DNA from 2 places in the Halobacillus litoralis genome. Region 2 is predicted to be linked to the other one. Evidence: predicted binding sites of a transcription regulator. Region 2 holds the regulator's gene; the other holds the start of a gene.
What was found. Region 2 encodes LexA, which represses DNA repair genes until DNA is damaged. Its sites were predicted from a motif close to CGAACATATGTTCG; they were not measured.

Region 1 (8,825 bases), 1.1 Mb from region 2:
AAATAACGTCCCGTATAAGAGATTTCCTGCTCCGATACATGCTCAGGAGTGCCGCTGGCAATAATTCGACCTCCGTTTTCTCCACCCTCTGGACCGAGGTCAATGATATGATCGGCTTCTTTAATGACATCAAGGTTATGCTCGATGATCAATACAGAATCACCGTTATCTACGAGTCTTTGCAACACTTTCAATAACCTTGAAATATCATCGACATGCAGACCCGTTGTCGGCTCATCCAAAATATAAAAGGACTTTCCATTCGAGCGGCGATGGAGTTCACTTGCAAGTTTCACACGCTGAGCTTCTCCTCCCGAGAGAGTGGTGGCGGGCTGACCGAGTTTAATATACTCCAGTCCCACATCAGCGACTGTTTGAAGTTTCCGCTTAATCTTAGGAATGTTCGCAAAGAAGTCGAGCGCTTCCTCAATGGTCATCCCTAATACATCAGCGATGCTCTTTCCTTTATACTTCACTTCCAATGTTTCGCGATTATACCTTTTTCCATCGCAAACTTCACAAGGGACATAAACGTCAGGAAGGAAGTGCATTTCAATCTTAATGATTCCATCCCCGCGGCAGGCCTCACAGCGGCCCCCCTTGACATTGAAGCTGAACCGGCCTTTTTTATATCCTCTGATTTTCGCTTCATTGGTTTGAGCGAAAACATCACGGATATCATCAAACACGCCCGTGTAAGTAGCCGGATTGGAGCGTGGAGTCCGGCCGATCGGGGATTGATCGATATCAATCACTTTATCCAGATGTTCCATACCTTCAATCGTTTGATGCTTCCCAGGTTTTTGTTTTCCATTGTGCAGCTTCATCGAAAGAGACTTATACAGGATCTCGTTAATAAGCGTACTCTTACCGGATCCGGAAACGCCTGTTACGGCCGTGAACACTCCGAGCGGAATCTCTGCATCCACTTTTTTAAGGTTGTTCTCTTCGGCTCCTTTAATTCTCAGGAAGCGGTCATCCGCCTTCCGACGTTCTGCTGGAAGAGGAATGAACTTTTTACCGGATAGATATTGACCCGTCAAGGATTTACGGCTCTTCATCACCTGTTTCGGTGTTCCTTGAGTGACAATATCGCCACCATGCGCCCCTGCTCCTGGTCCAATGTCGATCAGGTAGTCCGCGGCGAGCATTGTATCTTCATCATGCTCGACGACAATCAGCGTATTATCAAGATCACGCATTCGCTTCAGTGTATTGATCAACCGGTCATTGTCCCGTTGGTGAAGACCAATGGATGGCTCATCAAGCACATATAACACGCCGGTGAGTGCTGAACCGATTTGAGTCGCCAGGCGAATTCGCTGAGCCTCACCACCCGATAGTGTCCCGGCCGAACGGGAGAGTGTTAAGTAATCCAGCCCTACGTTCGCTAAGAAGCTGAGACGTTCACAGATTTCTTTGAGAATCATACGGGCGATCGTTTCTTCTTTTTCGGTCAACTCAAGAGCCTCGAAGAACTCCTTCGCTTCAGTGACAGAATAATCGGTTGTGATACCGATGTGCTTTCCGTCGATCAAGACCGCTAACGCTTCTTCATTCAATCGATTTCCTTTACACTTCGGACACGGCTTTTGCGCCATGTATTTTTCCATCTGTTCACGGATATAATCAGAGCTCGTTTCACGGTAACGACGAGCAATGTTCGGGATGACACCTTCAAAGAAAATATCGTTTTCCCGTACTTTTCCAAAGTCATTTTCATAGCGGAAGTAGATTTTGTCCTCACCACTGCCATAAAGCACTTTTTCTTTATGTTCTTCTGGCAGGTCACGGAATGGTTTATCCATATCTATGCCGTAATGATCGGAAACACTTTTCAGAAGCTGTGGATAGTATTGAGAACTTTGCGGCTCCCATGCAGCAATCGCATGTTCATTCAAGGAGCGGCTCCAATCCGGGATAACAAGGTCGATGTCGACTTCAAGCTGTGTCCCTAACCCGTCACAGCGATTACAAGCTCCATAAGGGCTGTTGAATGAGAACATTCTTGGTTCTAATTCACTAACGGAAAAACCACAGATTGGACATGCATGGTGTTCGCTGAACATCAGCTCTTCTTCTCCGATAACATCCACAATCGTATGACCGCCGCCAAGTTTAAGAGCTGTCTCAATAGAGTCAGAAAGTCGGCCTTCCACGCCTTCTTTCACGACAATTCGATCGATGACGACCTCAATCGAGTGCTTTTTATTTTTCTCGAGATTTATTTCCTCGGAAATTTCGCGCATTTCCCCATCGACTCGAAGGCGTATATAGCCTTCTCTTTGGAGCTGCTCAAATACTTTAGCGTGTTCACCTTTTCTACCAGACACAACGGGCGCAAGGATTTGAAGTTTCGTCCTTTCCGGATACTCCATCACGCGGTCGACCATCTGCTGCACGGTTTGTGAACTGATTTCCACTCCGTGTTTCGGACACGTCGGACGTCCGATGCGGGCGAACAACAGACGCAGATAGTCATAGATTTCCGTTACGGTACCTACAGTTGAACGTGGGTTACGGCTCGTTGTTTTCTGGTCAATGGAGATTGCCGGTGACAGTCCTTCTATGGAATCCACATCGGGTTTGTCCATTTGTCCTAAAAACTGGCGTGCATAAGCACTTAGTGATTCAACGTAGCGTCTCTGTCCTTCTGCATAAATCGTATCGAAGGCCAAAGAAGACTTCCCTGAACCGGACAAACCGGTCATCACGACCAGTTTGTTTTTCGGGATGTCGATATCGATATTTTTTAAATTGTGAGCACGTGCTCCTCTAATACTGATATGTTTACTGGCCATACTCTTTTCATCCCTCCGCTTTTAATTCCAACAGCACATCACGCAGTTCGGCTGCCCGTTCGAAATCGAGATCGCGTGCGGCTTGTTTCATTTCGGTTTCTAGATTGTCGATCATTTCCTGACGTTCTTTCTTCGTCATTTCTGAAGGCTTCTTACCTGTATCATATCCAGCTTCGTCCTCCGCAACGTTTGTCGCTTTAATGACGTCACGCACTTCCTTCTTGATCGTTTTCGGTGTGACGCCATGCTCTTCGTTATAAGCGATTTGTTTTTCACGGCGTCTGTAAGTTTCATCAATCGCAAACTGCATAGATTTCGTCATCTTATCCGCATACATAATCACTCGACCGTTTTCATTACGTGCCGCTCGACCAATCGTCTGGATAAGGGAGCGGTCGGAACGCAGGAACCCTTCTTTGTCCGCATCCAAAATGGTGACGAGTGACACTTCGGGAATATCCAGTCCTTCACGAAGCAGGTTGATTCCAACAATGACATCGTATTTCCCTACCCTTAGATCACGAATGATTTCAATACGTTCCAGTGTCTTAATTTCCGAGTGTAAATAAGCAACCTTAATTCCTAAATCTTTAAGGTAATCGGTCAAATCCTCAGACATCTTCTTCGTTAATGTCGTTACGAGGACACGTTCATTTTTATCTTTCCGTTTATTGATTTCCCCTACAAGGTCATCGATTTGACCATGAATGGGGCGGACATCAATTTCCGGATCCAATAAGCCTGTAGGTCGAATAATCTGTTCAACCATCTTCGGTGTATGTTCAATTTCATAAGGGCCAGGGGTCGCAGAAACATAGGCAATCTGATTAATATGCTCTTCAAATTCAGGGAACATGAGCGGCCGGTTATCCATGGCTGAAGGCAGTCGGAACCCATGGTCCACCAGTACTTGTTTTCGCGCTCGGTCCCCGTTGTACATCCCTCTGACTTGAGGAAGTGTTACGTGTGACTCATCGATCATCATAAGGAAATCATCTGGAAAATAATCAAGCAAGGTGTAAGGTGTTGCTCCTTCTTCTCTGAAAGTCAAGTGTCTTGAATAGTTCTCAATTCCAGAGCAGAAGCCCATTTCGTTCATCATTTCCAGATCATAATTTGTCCGTTGTTCAAGACGCTGGGCTTCCAGCAATTTATCTTGATCACGCAATTCCTTCAGACGGACTTCTAACTCTTTTTCTATATTCTTAATCGCTTTTTTCAGCTTTTCTTCACGGGTAACGAAGTGTGAAGCTGGGAAAATCGCTACGTGGTCCCGGTCTCCGACAACTTCACCAGTCAGTACATCGACTTCACGGATGCGGTCGATTTCATCTCCGAAGAATTCCACCCGCATCGCATGTTCCTCTCTTGAAGCGGGGATGATTTCAACCGAATCCCCGCGGACTCGGAACGTACCGCGCTGAAAGTCGATATCATTTCTCGCATACTGGATATCTACAAGATTTCTTAATAACTCATCCCGGTCTTTTTCCATACCCGTTCTTATGGAAAGCACTTGGCTGCGGTATTCGTCGGGAGAACCGAGACCATAGATACAAGAAACACTAGCAACAATGATGACATCGTTCCGCTCAAACAGAGCAGAAGTCGCTGAGTGACGTAATTTATCAATCTCATCATTGATGCTCGCATCTTTTTCAATAAACGTATCTGACGAAGGCACATAAGCTTCTGGCTGATAATAGTCATAGTAACTGACAAAATACTCGACAGCATTGTTCGGGAAAAATTCTTTGAACTCACTATATAACTGTCCAGCAAGCGTTTTATTATGGGCGATGATCAGTGTCGGTTTATTCACTCGCTCAATGACATTGGACATCGTAAATGTCTTTCCTGTACCTGTGGCCCCGAGCAATGTTTGATGCTTATCTCCTCGTTCAATCCCTTGAACAAGTTCCTCAATTGCTCGCGGCTGATCCCCTTGAGGTGAATACTGTGAAACTAATTCAAACTTCTCCTCCACGACGAAAACCTCCGTTCATTGTCTATACTCGTACTTTTTAGTTTACCACAACAGTTTACCATTCTAACATCAAACGAACAAACATTCGTATTTGGATATTCTCTGTAAATAACTGGATGACCTGGTGTGGAAGATAATTCCACACCAGGTCATCCAGTTTATCCCATTTCCCACAATAAAAAAAGCACTTTGCAGGATGCAAAGTGCTTTGCTTATTAGGAATTCAACGTTTGGTTGTATTCGTTGACTTCGAACAGGTCGGTCAGCTCGATGTCTGGATTTTTATCTTGGAACCAACGTAGAGAGAAGTCGTTCTTAAAGAGGACAAGCGGGTTGCCTTCACGATCTTCCGCAAGCATGTTTCGCTCATCAAACAGCGACTCATCGACCTGGTCTTCGTTCAACCAGCGTGGGATGCGTTCGCCAAGAGGAGTCAACTCGATATCTACGTTGTACTCGTTCTTCATGCGGTATTCAAAAACTTCGTATTGAAGCTCACCAACCGCTCCGATGATATAGTCTTCGAAACGATAGCGTTTGAACAACTGGATTGCGCCTTCTTGCACAAGCTGTTCCAACCCTTTTCTGAACTGCTTGGATTTCATGACGTTCTTCGCCGTTACTTTCTTAAATAGTTCAGGTGGGAATTGTGGAAGCTCATCGTACTCGAAGTTGGATTTGCCAGTTACGATCGTATCTCCGATTCGGTAGACGTTCGGATCATAGATTCCGATAATATCCCCGGCATACCCTTCCTCAACGGTTCCCCTGGAAGAAGCCACAAATTGCTGGGATTGTGCCAGCTTGAACGTTTTTCCTGTACGGGAAAGTGTAACGTTCATCCCGCGCTCGAATTTTCCGGAACAGATTCTTACAAAAGCAATTCGGTCGCGGTGTTGCGGATTCATGTTCGCCTGAATTTTAAAGATAAAACCAGAGAACTCCTCATGATCCGGAGAAACAATACCTTCTGTCGATTTTCTCGGCGCCGGTTCAGGTGCCATATCAATGAATGAATTGAAGAAAGTTTCCACACCGAATGGAGCCAGAGCACTTCCGAAGAAGACTGGCGTCTGATCGCCGCGCATCACTTTTTCCATATCGAAGGTATCCCCAGCTTCAGCGACCATTTCCATTTCTTCTTCCGATTCCCGGAACGTAGCATTCTCCGTTAATTCAGGATGCTGATCAAGTTCGCTGTATGGAATGTATTCTTCTTCCTCGTTTCCTGTGTATTGAACAAACTGCTCATTTTCACGGTCGAAAACGCCTAAGAAGCGCTTGCCCATTCCAGCCGGCCAGGTCATTGGATAGGTTTCGATATTCAACGTCTCTTCGATTTCTTCCATCAATTCCAGCGGTTCACGGCCTTCGCGGTCCATTTTGTTAATAAAAGTGAAAATTGGGATGCCGCGCATTTTACAAACTTTAAACAGCTTGAGCGTCTGCGCCTCGATTCCTTTTGTTCCATCAATGACCATGACAACACTGTCAACAGCAGTCAATGTGCGATACGTGTCTTCACTGAAATCTTCGTGTCCGGGTGTATCCAGAATATTCACTTGATAATCTTTGTAAGGGAAGTTCATCACACTGGACGTGACAGAAATTCCACGCTGCTTCTCAATTTCCATCCAGTCAGAAGTTGCAAACTTACCAGACTTTTTCCCTTTGACCGTACCTGCGGATCGGATCAAGTTTCCGAATAATAACATTTTCTCCGTCATCGTTGTTTTACCGGCGTCCGGGTGGGAGATAATAGCAAACGTACGGCGTTTTTTCATTTCATTTTGTATTAGACTCATCGTGATATCCTCCGTTTATTAAGAATTTCAATACATTAGGCTGGGTAGGATATACGTTTTACATTGGCAGATTCACTCCATAAAAAAAGCGCTCACACACTCAAGCGCCTTCGTCGAATTTTTTGATTATACTTTGAAAGTTAGCATAACCCACTTGTAAAATCAATCACAAAAACGAACACCTTCCAAATGTTGGTGTGCCAGGTCATCCAGATTCTGGATGACCTGGTCATACAATTCTTCCTAAATTCCTCTCATTCTCTTTAGGTGTTCAAACCTGTTATAATGGGATAAAAACGATAGTAAGGATGCCAGTTATGCAGAGTTACTTATTACAACCGAACGATATAAAGAAAATTACTGGTCAGGCTTTTTACACACGTGGAAAGCAATATTTCGACCGTGGAAAAGTGTACGGCCTTTCTCATAATAGTGCGATTCGTTCATGGCGGGCAGTCGTTGCAGGTACGCACGACTATGAAGTCCGTGTTTTCTTTTTTGAGGACGAAGATGTCGAAGCAACGTGTGAATGTGCCGCGTATTCCACCTATTACACTTGCAAACATATTGCGGCTGTCCTGATCGCCATCCGTGAAAAAACGTTAGAAGATCTGGCGCCGAAACTAGCAGAAAAAGGGCGGAAATCACAATCCGGTTTGACGAACCAGGACCGGATGTTTGCGGTCAGCTTGTTCGAGGCTTTCAGGCAGCGGCAGGAAAATCGCGGAGCCCAGGATTTGAAGAAACCTCTTCAAATCCATTATTACCTCCACCTCCAATCGATTCTCGGTTCTAAAAGTCTCGGATTGGAAATGAAGCTCGGTGAAAATTATCCCTATGTGATTAAAAACATTCGTGATTTGCTTGACCATATACGTAAAGATCAGGCGTACCGCATTACAAAAAAGTTCACATACGATCCGGCAGAACACTCCTTTTCTGCTGATGACAAGGAAATTTTAAGACTTTTACAGCTTGCGTATGAACAAGAGCAGTTTTATGAGCAACAGTGGAATTCAGCCGAACCGAAAGTATTAAAAATCACTCCAACTCTTGCTACTCAACTGCTCCCTCTTTTAGAAAAGCAGCAGGCAGAGGTCATGGAGCGTGGGGAAAACGTGGGACTTGTTCGTTTCGAAGAAGAGTTTCCGAATCTTTCTTTTTATGTTTCGGAAGAACGAGGTCACTTTCATATGCACATGAACCATTTGAAAGATTACGATTATCTTTCGGATTACCACCTTCTCTATAAAAAAGGAAGCTTTTATCCTGTCGATAATCAGAAGGAAGAGGTTCTTCAAACGCTTTACACCATCCTTCCTTACAATTCAAATGGCAACCACACGGTAAGCCATCATGATATGGAAGGGATTGTATCCTATGTTCTTCCTGAACTTGAGACCATCGCAGATGTACAGCTTGATCGATCCGCACAAGAAAAAATTGTGCAGGAGTCGCTCGTCGCTAAGGCCTACTTGGATTTTCAACAGTGGACACTCACGATTGATGTGAAGTTTCAATATGGTGATTTAACAATCGATCCGTTCAATGAGCAGCCATTGAGCAATCAAACGATTGTAAGACGGGATCGACAGACAGAACAGGAAATCATGCAGATCATTGAGCTTGCCGAATTCAAGTTTGATGGAGAGATGGTCTACATTGAAGACGAGGACAAACTGGATCAATTCCTTTATCATTACCTGCCTAAGTTGAAAGAGCACAGTGACGTCTACCTTTCTTCTTCCGTCCGTTCCCTTGTAGAAGATCGACCACTCGAACTGAAGACATCGGTTGAACTTGAGAGCGACGGCAATTGGCTGGATATTAATTTCACCATCGATGGCATTAGTGATGACGATGTGACCGAAGCTCTAAAAGCCGTCATTGAACGGAAAAAGTATTACCGTTTATCTGATGGTGCACTCATGGCGTTAACGAGTGAATCCTTTGACCGTTTTCAAAAGCTTGTTGATGATCTGGACTTGAGCACGAAAGATTTAGAGAACAACCACTTCCAAGTATCTACTGCACGTAGCCTGCAGGTGGAAGATGCCCTGAATCCGAATGAAGCAGAAAGAAACCAGCTTTTCCAAGAGCTTGTCGATCGATTGAAATCACCTCAATCCTTTGAAATCGATCCTCCAGAAGGTCTGCAGGCGGATTTACGGCCATACCAATTGACCGGCTTTCGCTGGATGAAGATGCTCAGCCATTACGGTTTAGGCGGCG
Region 2 (8,825 bases):
GTTTGACGGATCCTCTATTGAAGGTTTCGTTCGTATCGAGGAGTCTGACATGTATTTGGTCCCAGACCTGGATACTTTCGTCGTCTTCCCTTGGACTTCTGAAAAAGGGAAAGTTGCACGATTCATCTGTGACATCTATAACCCAGACCAAACTCCTTTTGAAGGATGCCCACGCTACAATTTGAAGCGTAACATCAAAAAAATGGAGAAACTCGGATTTTCTGCTTTCAACATTGGTACAGAACCTGAATTTTTCCTATTCAAATTAGATGAAAAAGGCGAACCAACGATGGAATTGAATGATAAAGGTGGCTACTTCGACTTAGCACCGACCGACCTTGGCGAAAACTGCCGCCGGGATATCGTCCTAGAGCTTGAGGAAATGGGCTTTGAAATTGAGGCCTCTCACCATGAAGTAGCTCCAGGCCAGCACGAAATTGACTTCAAATATGCGGATGCAATCAAGCATTGTGATGATATCCAAACATTCAAACTCGTCGTTAAAACCATTGCACGTCAACATGGTTTGCATGCAACATTCATGCCTAAACCATTGTTCGGTGTAAACGGATCTGGTATGCACGCGAACATGTCTCTTTTCAATGAAAAGGGCAATGCGTTCTTTGATGAGAAAGGGAAGGAACAATTGTCTGAGGTGGCTTATCAGTTCACAGCAGGCATTATCAAGCATGCAACGAACTTCACAGCCGTGACGAACCCTACCGTCAATTCCTACAAACGTCTTGTGCCAGGGTATGAAGCACCGTGTTATGTAGCATGGTCCGGTCAAAACCGTAGTCCGCTCGTACGTGTTCCTACATCCCGTGGATTGAGCACAAGAATCGAAGTACGCAGTGTGGATCCATCAGCGAACCCATACATGGCGATGGCTGTACTTCTTGCTGCTGGACTTGATGGTGTGGAAAATAAACTGGAAGCACCTGCTCCTGTCGATCGAAACATTTACGTGATGGATAAGAAAGAGCGGGAAGCTCACGGGGTGAAAGACCTGCCTGCTACATTGTATGATGCACTGGAAGAGCTGCATCAGGATCCGATTATGGTAGAAGCCCTAGGGGAACACCTATTTGAACACTTCATTGAAGCGAAAGAAATCGAATGGGATATGTTCCGCACCCAGGTTCATCCGTGGGAACGCGAACAATATTTGCAGACGTATTAAAGTATAAAACCCTTGAAGCTTTTAGCTTCAAGGGTTTTTTATGTATTTCTATACTTTCGATGGGGAGTTACATGTAACAAAAATAAGAACAAACGCTCCAGTTATAGAGGGTTACCAATGGAAGCGTACTTCCAGCTTATGAAACTGGAGAAGATTAAGTTGGCGTGGATCTATATCAATCGCGAAGGCGTCATATCACAAAGAGTGGTGAGAGTGGTCGACATTCAGGATGAACAGATCATTGCTTACTTCTATGAGCGAAAACAGGTGGGAACGATTATAAAAGATCATATATTGTCTGTACTTCCTTTAACATCTATCCGTAAAAGTTATGGAGTATGACATAAGTAAAGAAAGAGGCGAGGTTTAACTAAACCTCGCCTCTTTCTTTTAGTGTACGGTCCTGTAAAGACCTACGACTTTCCCAAGAATGGATACATCCTGTAATAGAATGGGTTCCATCGTTGCGTTCTCAGGCTGCAAGCGAACATGATTTCTTTCTTTGAAGAACCGCTTCACAGTGGCTTCTTCGTCTTCCGTCATTGCAACAACGATGTCGCCGTTCTGAGCGGTCTGTTGTTGTCTGACGATGACCATATCCCCGTCAAGAATTCCTGCCTCGATCATACTTTCACCTTGTACAATTAGTACGAAGGTGTTGTCATCCGACCCTGCAAGTGAATCGGGTAGAGGGACATATTCTTCAATGTTTTCAACAGCTGTAATCGGTGACCCCGCCGTGACTTTACCGATTACTGGAGCGTAAGAAGCTTCACTTCTCGGGATGCTGTGATCTTCTTCTAATTCAATTACTTCAATGGCACGAGGTTTGGTCGGATCGCGTCTAATATATCCTTTTTTCTCCAATCTGGACAAGTGACCATGCACAGTCGAACTTGAAGCAAGACCAACGGATTGACCGATCTCCCTTACGGATGGTGGATATCCTTTTGCTAGAACCTGTTCTTTAATAAAATCTAGTATTTCCTGCTGCCGCTTTGAAAGTTTACTCATAGATTAGCACCTCGTACATAGGATTATAGTAACCACATTGTACCACTTATATTTCAAAAATACAAACACGCGTTCGAAAAAAACCATTGACAAGAACCTGTGTTCGTATATAATGAGAATTAACAAACGCGAACACAGGTTCTTAAGAACGTTCGTTCTAGGAAAGCGGAGGGGTTATCAATGTTTAATAAATTATCTAAGCTGGATTACACCTACATCATTCTTTTTATTGTTAGTTTTATCATTCTCTATTATTCTATGGTCACAGCTGTTTAATAGAGAAAGAGAGAGGAACATCCAAGTGAGAGTAATTTTATATTGCAGGGTAAGTACGGAAAAAGAAGCTCAAGTGACTTCTTTAAAGCGGCAGAAAGCTGAGTTGACATCCATGGCGGATCATCACGGCTTCGAAGTTGTGGAGTGCATTGAAGAACAAGCGAGTGGTTACGATATTGAACGTGAAGGGATTTTCCGCATGCTGGAATGCTTTTCTTCAGGGCGTGCGGAAGCCTTATTAATCCAAGATGAAACACGATTAGGCCGAGGAAATACGAAGATCGCTTTGTTTCATCAATTGAACCGTTTGAAGGTCAAGGTGTACTCCCTTTCCAACCATGGAGAATTACAGTTATCGGAATCAGATTCGATGGTATTACAGATTGTTGGCATCGTAGAAGAATACCAAAGGAAAATACATAATATGAAAATACGGCGGGGGATGAGAAAAGCGGTAGAGGGCGGCTATGATCCATCCGCCAACTTATCCAACCGTGATCAGGCACCCGGTCGTGAGAGAATCGACTTTCCTATTGAAGAGGTTGTTCGATTAAGGAAAAATGACTTGACATTCAAAGATATCGCAGCGACTTTGAGAGGGTTGGGATATGATGTATCAAAAGCTACGGTGCATCGCAGATACAAAGAGTACCTATCGCTTGAAAAAGAGGAAGAATCACGGTAATATAGGATGTGTGGACAAGGATCTTTGGATTTCTTGTCTTTTTCATGTTTTACGATCCAGACTATGATTAAAGGAGAAGGATCTATGTTATCAAAAGAAAAAATTAATCGTATAAATGAGCTAGCTAATAAATCTAAGCAGGAAGAGCTTTCGAAGGAAGAGAAAGCGGAACAACAGAAGCTGCGCCATGAATATTTGAAAAATGCGCGCGCATCCTTCAAGAATCAGCTGAAAGGTGTGACCGTCATTGATCCGAAAGGGAATGACGTAACTCCAGAGAAGCTTCGTCAAATGCAAAAGAACGAAAAAAAGAATTAAGGCCAAATCGTCCGTATTCGATAATTTTCGAATGCGGATTTTTTCTTGTTTAATTCCCTGAATAAGGGGGAAATTAGGTTTGAGGCTGTGCGAAATTTTGCACAAAGCTTGTTTCGAAATGAATTTCATTATAGGATAATACATGGTACATATACCTGAAACGAAAGGGGAATGTTGAACATGGCAAACAGCCTTGAACAAACATCAATCAATACGATTAGAACTTTAACAATCGATGCAGTAGAAAAAGCAAACTCCGGACACCCGGGGATGCCGATGGGTGCAGCACCGATGGCATATACGCTATGGACTCAGTTCATGGATCACAATCCGAAAAACTCGAACTGGTTTGACCGCGACCGTTTCGTCCTATCAGCTGGACACGGATCTATGCTTCTTTACAGCTTGCTCCACTTATCCGGTTATAACGTGACGATGGACGACCTTAAGTCCTTCCGTCAATGGGATTCAAAAACCCCTGGGCACCCAGAGTTTGGTCATACAGACGGTGTAGAAGCAACTACAGGTCCCCTAGGGCAGGGTATTGCAATGGCGACCGGAATGGCGATGGCAGAAGCTCATCTTTCCGGGAAATATAATCGCGAAGGGTACAACGTTGTTGACCATTACACATATACGATTTGTGGTGATGGTGACTTGATGGAGGGTGTATCACAGGAATCAGCTTCTCTTGCCGGTCACCTAGGCCTTGGTAAATTGATCGTTCTTTATGATTCCAACGACATTTCTCTTGATGGTGATCTTGATCGTTCCTTCAGCGAAAGTGTTGAAAAACGCTATGAAGCGTATGGATGGCAAGTGATCCGTGTAGAAGATGGAACGAATACAGAAGAAGTTGCGAAAGCACTAGAGAAAGCAAAAGCGAACACAGATCAACCAACAATGATCGAAGTGAAAACAGTCATTGGGTATGGTTCTCCTAACAAATCTGGTAAGTCTGCTTCACACGGTGCTCCTCTAGGTGATGAGGAAGTAACAGCTGCAAAACAGTTTTACGAGTGGGAACACGAGCCGTTCCACGTACCTGAAGAGGTCTATCAGGACTTCAAAGAAAAAGTTCAACAAAATGGTCAGGATAAAGAAGAATCTTGGAACAACTTAATGGCTCAGTACAAAGAGGCGTATCCGGAGCTTGCGGAAGAATTTGAGCGCGCAATCCGCGGAGAGCTTCCTGAAGGCTGGGATCAAAGCCTTCCAACATACCAGGTAGGAGACAGCCCTGCAACACGTGCTGCTTCAGGAGATGCGATCAATGCACTTTCTAAAGCTATCCCTAATTTCTTTGGTGGTAGTGCCGATCTTGCAGGTTCAAACAAAACGGCCGTTAAAGATGAAGAAGACTTTTCACGTAACAACTACGCTGGTCGAAACATCTGGTTCGGTGTTCGTGAATTTGCTATGGCGTCTGCCATGAACGGAATGGGCCTTCATGGAGGATTAAAAGTTTATGCGGGTACATTCTTTGTCTTCAGTGACTACCTGCGCCCAGCTGTTCGTCTTTCTGCCCTACAGAACCTTCCAGTGAACTATGTCTTCACTCATGATTCTGTTGCCGTTGGAGAAGACGGTCCGACTCACGAACCTGTGGAACAACTGGCTTCTCTTCGCGCGATGCCTAATCTTTCTGTGCTTCGTCCTGCGGATGGGAACGAAACCAATGCAGCGTGGAGACTTGCTTTAGAGTCTGAATCGACTCCAACCGCACTTGTCCTTACACGTCAAGGTTTACCGACCCTACAAGGTACAGAGGAACATGCCTATGAAGGAATGAAGAAAGGGGCATACATCCTTAGCGATTCTGATAAAGAAGAGCCGGATGCGATCCTGCTTGCTTCAGGTTCAGAGGTGCAATTGATTGTTGAAGCTCAAGCTGAATTGAAAAAGAATGGTTACGATGTCCGCGTTGTCAGTGTACCTTCTTTCGATCGCTTTGAAGCTCAGCCTAAGGAATACAAGGAACAGGTATTGCCTTCTTCTGTCCGCAAACGTCTGGCAGTTGAAATGGGCGCTTCATTCGGTTGGGACCGATATGTAGGTTTGGATGGTTCCGTCATCGGAATCGACAAGTTCGGTGCTTCTGCGCCAGGAAATACTGTAATTGAAAACTATGGTTTCACGGTAGAAAACGTAGTGAAGCATGCGGAAAACTTGATGAAATAAACAAGAAAGAAGCTGCCAGTTCCTAAGGCAGCTTCTTCTTATTCTGAGAGTTTCAATATCATCTCAAAAATGAGGGATGAAAGTAAGGACAACCATTTTCGGTTTCCCTACGCGATATGATATAATAGGCATAAGAATGATTGTTGTCTCTGGTACGGTCATCGTTCATAGCAGATGACTCTATTTTCATGGGGGTCCTGTTGCTTACACATAGACGCTTGACCCTTGTAGTAGCCTCTGAATTATGGTCATATTGAAACGACTATTGTATTCTACAGAACGTTTTACTATACTGTTATGGGAGACAACACGAAGGAGGAAGACGAAGTCATGACATTGGGGATCGTTTGGGTCATCATCATTGCTTTATTGACTCTTGTCGGTGGTGCAGCTCTAGGCTTCTTCATCGCAAGAAAGTATATGATGAATTATTTGAAAAAGAACCCGCCAATTAACGAACAAATGTTACGTACACTGATGATGCAGATGGGCCAAAAGCCTTCGCAGAAGAAGATCAATCAGATGATGCGTTCAATGAACAATCAAATGAAATAATGACACAAAGCCTTCTTTCGTGAATGAAAGAAGGCTTTCTCTATGAGAACTTCTTTAGATGTTCACAAGATAAACATCGTGTTAGGCGTAAAGCTCTGATACAATAGGAGGCGACTATGAATGAAGGTGTGATGATTGAATGGATGTGAATCTTTTCCTTGCTTTCGGAGCAGGGTTTTTATCGTTTATATCCCCATGTGTTTTTCCTCTATACCCTGCATTCCTCTCTTATATTACAGGGATGAGTGTACATGAACTAAGGGAAGACAATGGGATGCTGAAAAGAGCAAGTCTGATTCATACGGTTTTATTCTTATTAGGATTTACGACGATCTTTCTGATATTAGGGTTCTCAGGTTCGTTTTTTGCCCAGTTTTTTATACAGTATGAATCCTTGATACGTCGTTTAGGATCCATTCTGATAATTTTCTTCGGTTTTGTCATTATTGGAGTATTCAACTTTGATTTCTTGATGAAAGACAGGAAGGTAACTTTCAAGAATAGACCCTCTGGATACATAGGTACGTTTCTTATCGGACTTACATTTTCACTCGGTTGGACGCCATGTACAGGCCCTATACTAGCTTCTGTCCTTTCATTAGCTGCTGATTCTCCTGATCTTTTCTTAGTCATGATGCTGTCTTATTCCCTCGGTTTTTCCATTCCTTTCTTGGCCTTATCCTTTTTTATTGGCAAATTGAGTTGGATTAAAAGGCATAGTACGGGAATTGTTAAGGTAGGTGGGTATATTATGATTCTTGTCGGAATTGCACTTTATTTTGACTGGATGACGATGCTTACTTCCTACCTTGCCGGGCTCTTTGATTTCCACCAGGGGTTCTAAGCCGTGGATTTTAGTGAGCATTTATATTAAGATGATAGAAGAGAAAAAATAAAGGAGCTTTTTGATGACCCAGACCAACGATATTATATTAAGAACGACAACCACACTTATAGCTTTTATCCTACTAGGGTTTTCGGTTTATTTATTTTTTGCTGGCCATAATGCTCCAGGTGGTGGAGGGTTTATCGGTGGTTTAATGACTGCTGCAGCAATCATCCTCATGTATATGGCCTATGGAAGTAAGGCAATGGAAAAGATTTTGCCGATTAATTTCCGTTTTCTGATACCTGTTGGATTGATGGTAGCAGCAGCAACTGGAATTGGTGGAATGCTTTTTGATGCGCCTTTCCTTACCCAGACGTTTGCTTACTTTCAGCTGCCAATCCTAGGTAAGACCGAACTTGCTACGGCCCTTTTGTTCGACCTTGGTGTTTATCTAGCTGTTGTAGGGGTGACAATGACGATCATTTTGACAATTGCCTACGACAGGGAATAAAAGATAAACCCCGTCATGGCTAGAGTTTTGAGTGTAGATGATTGCATGGACATGCATCTAACTCTGAAGAATATAAGGGAGAACGGACAACATGTACTCAGGGGGCATGAGTAAATGGTCTTACCGGCCTTTCAATGTTGTACAAAAGACTTCACCGTCTAACCCCATTATGGTGAAACTCGTGTCCTGGATGCCCTAGAATCTTGTGTTGAACTGATATTAAGGACAGAGTAGAAAGAGTGAATCGTTATGTTTTGGTTAATTGCAAGTACCATTGTCGCTGCTGGTATGGCCACAGCGATGATTTTCGTCCGATTGAGAGCGGCAAAAAAACCGGCAAGTGTAAAAAAGATCATTCTGCCACCTTTCATGATGAGCACAGGAGCTCTTATGTTTGTGTTTCCGGTGTTCCGAGTAGAATGGACCCAGGTGATTGAAGCCATGCTCATTGGAGTTATTTTTTCCATCTTTCTCATTCGTACTTCTAAATTTGAAGTGAGGGATGGAGATATCTATTTGAAACCATCAAGGGCCTTTGTCTTTGTCCTTTTTGGACTCCTGATTTTGAGAATCGTTTTCAAGCTCATGATCGGACAGCATGTTTCCCTTGGGGAGACGAGTGGAATGTTCTTTTTGCTCGCTTTCGGGATGATCATGACATGGCGGATCGCCATGTTGAAACAATACTTACATTTAGAAAAAAAGTTGGAATTAAAAAAGGACCTGGCTTTAGCCGGGTCCTTTTTAACGTTCAATAAGTGGGTCGTAAGGGCTCATGTCTATTTTTTTCTCTTCTAACTTTTTGACGAGAAACTTATGGTCCCGCTTTGGGGTCGCACGTATGTAGCCCTCAATCAAAATCTCCTGTGTGATTATCTTTTTCTTCTTTTGAAGGGCAATTTCTCCGATGCGTCCTGCGATCTTCTGTCTTGCTACATCCCGAAACAGTTCAGGAACGGGAGAGATCAACTCCTCCAGTAGGTCTTTTTGCTCTGAGGACCACATGTGTTTTGTCTTGTCCACGTAATATTCTTCCCAATCAATGATCGATTTCCCGTCCTCCTTTGGAAGACGCTTCAGGAATTTGCGGAACATAAAAAAACCGCCAATGCTCATCAGACCAACCATGATGATAATCCACCCGACGATAAATAGGGCAAATCCACCTGACATAATATCACCTGTTTCATTATCTTAGACTTATCTAATTTCATTATAAAAGGTTGGTCCTTTAAATACAAGCATGCGTTTTTGTAGGCTTTTGTATAAAAAT

Region 1: uvrB (excinuclease ABC subunit UvrB) is a predicted target of LexA. The motif match lies at 4,863-4,876, and genes of this name have one in related genera.

The regions. Positions count from the first base shown of each region.
Region 1 is NZ_CP129016.1:1,812,814-1,821,638, reverse strand. Features, by position in the region: gene uvrA (excinuclease ABC subunit UvrA) at 1-2,801, opposite strand, end outside; gene uvrB (excinuclease ABC subunit UvrB) at 2,809-4,788, opposite strand; gene LC065_RS09085 (peptide chain release factor 3) at 5,004-6,593, opposite strand; gene LC065_RS09080 (DEAD/DEAH box helicase) at 6,911-8,825, shown strand, end outside.
Region 2 is NZ_CP129016.1:2,941,464-2,950,288, reverse strand. Features, by position in the region: gene glnA (type I glutamate--ammonia ligase) at 1-1,183, shown strand, start outside; gene LC065_RS15115 (hypothetical protein) at 1,301-1,525, shown strand; gene lexA (transcriptional repressor LexA) at 1,574-2,197, opposite strand; gene LC065_RS15105 (YneB family resolvase-like protein) at 2,499-3,158, shown strand; gene LC065_RS15100 (DUF896 domain-containing protein) at 3,243-3,476, shown strand; gene tkt (transketolase) at 3,657-5,657, shown strand; gene LC065_RS15090 (YneF family protein) at 5,988-6,212, shown strand; gene LC065_RS15085 (cytochrome c biogenesis CcdA family protein) at 6,352-7,056, shown strand; gene LC065_RS15080 (Na(+)/H(+) antiporter subunit B) at 7,121-7,552, shown strand; gene LC065_RS15075 (CcdC family protein) at 7,802-8,350, shown strand; gene LC065_RS15070 (DUF2621 domain-containing protein) at 8,297-8,725, opposite strand.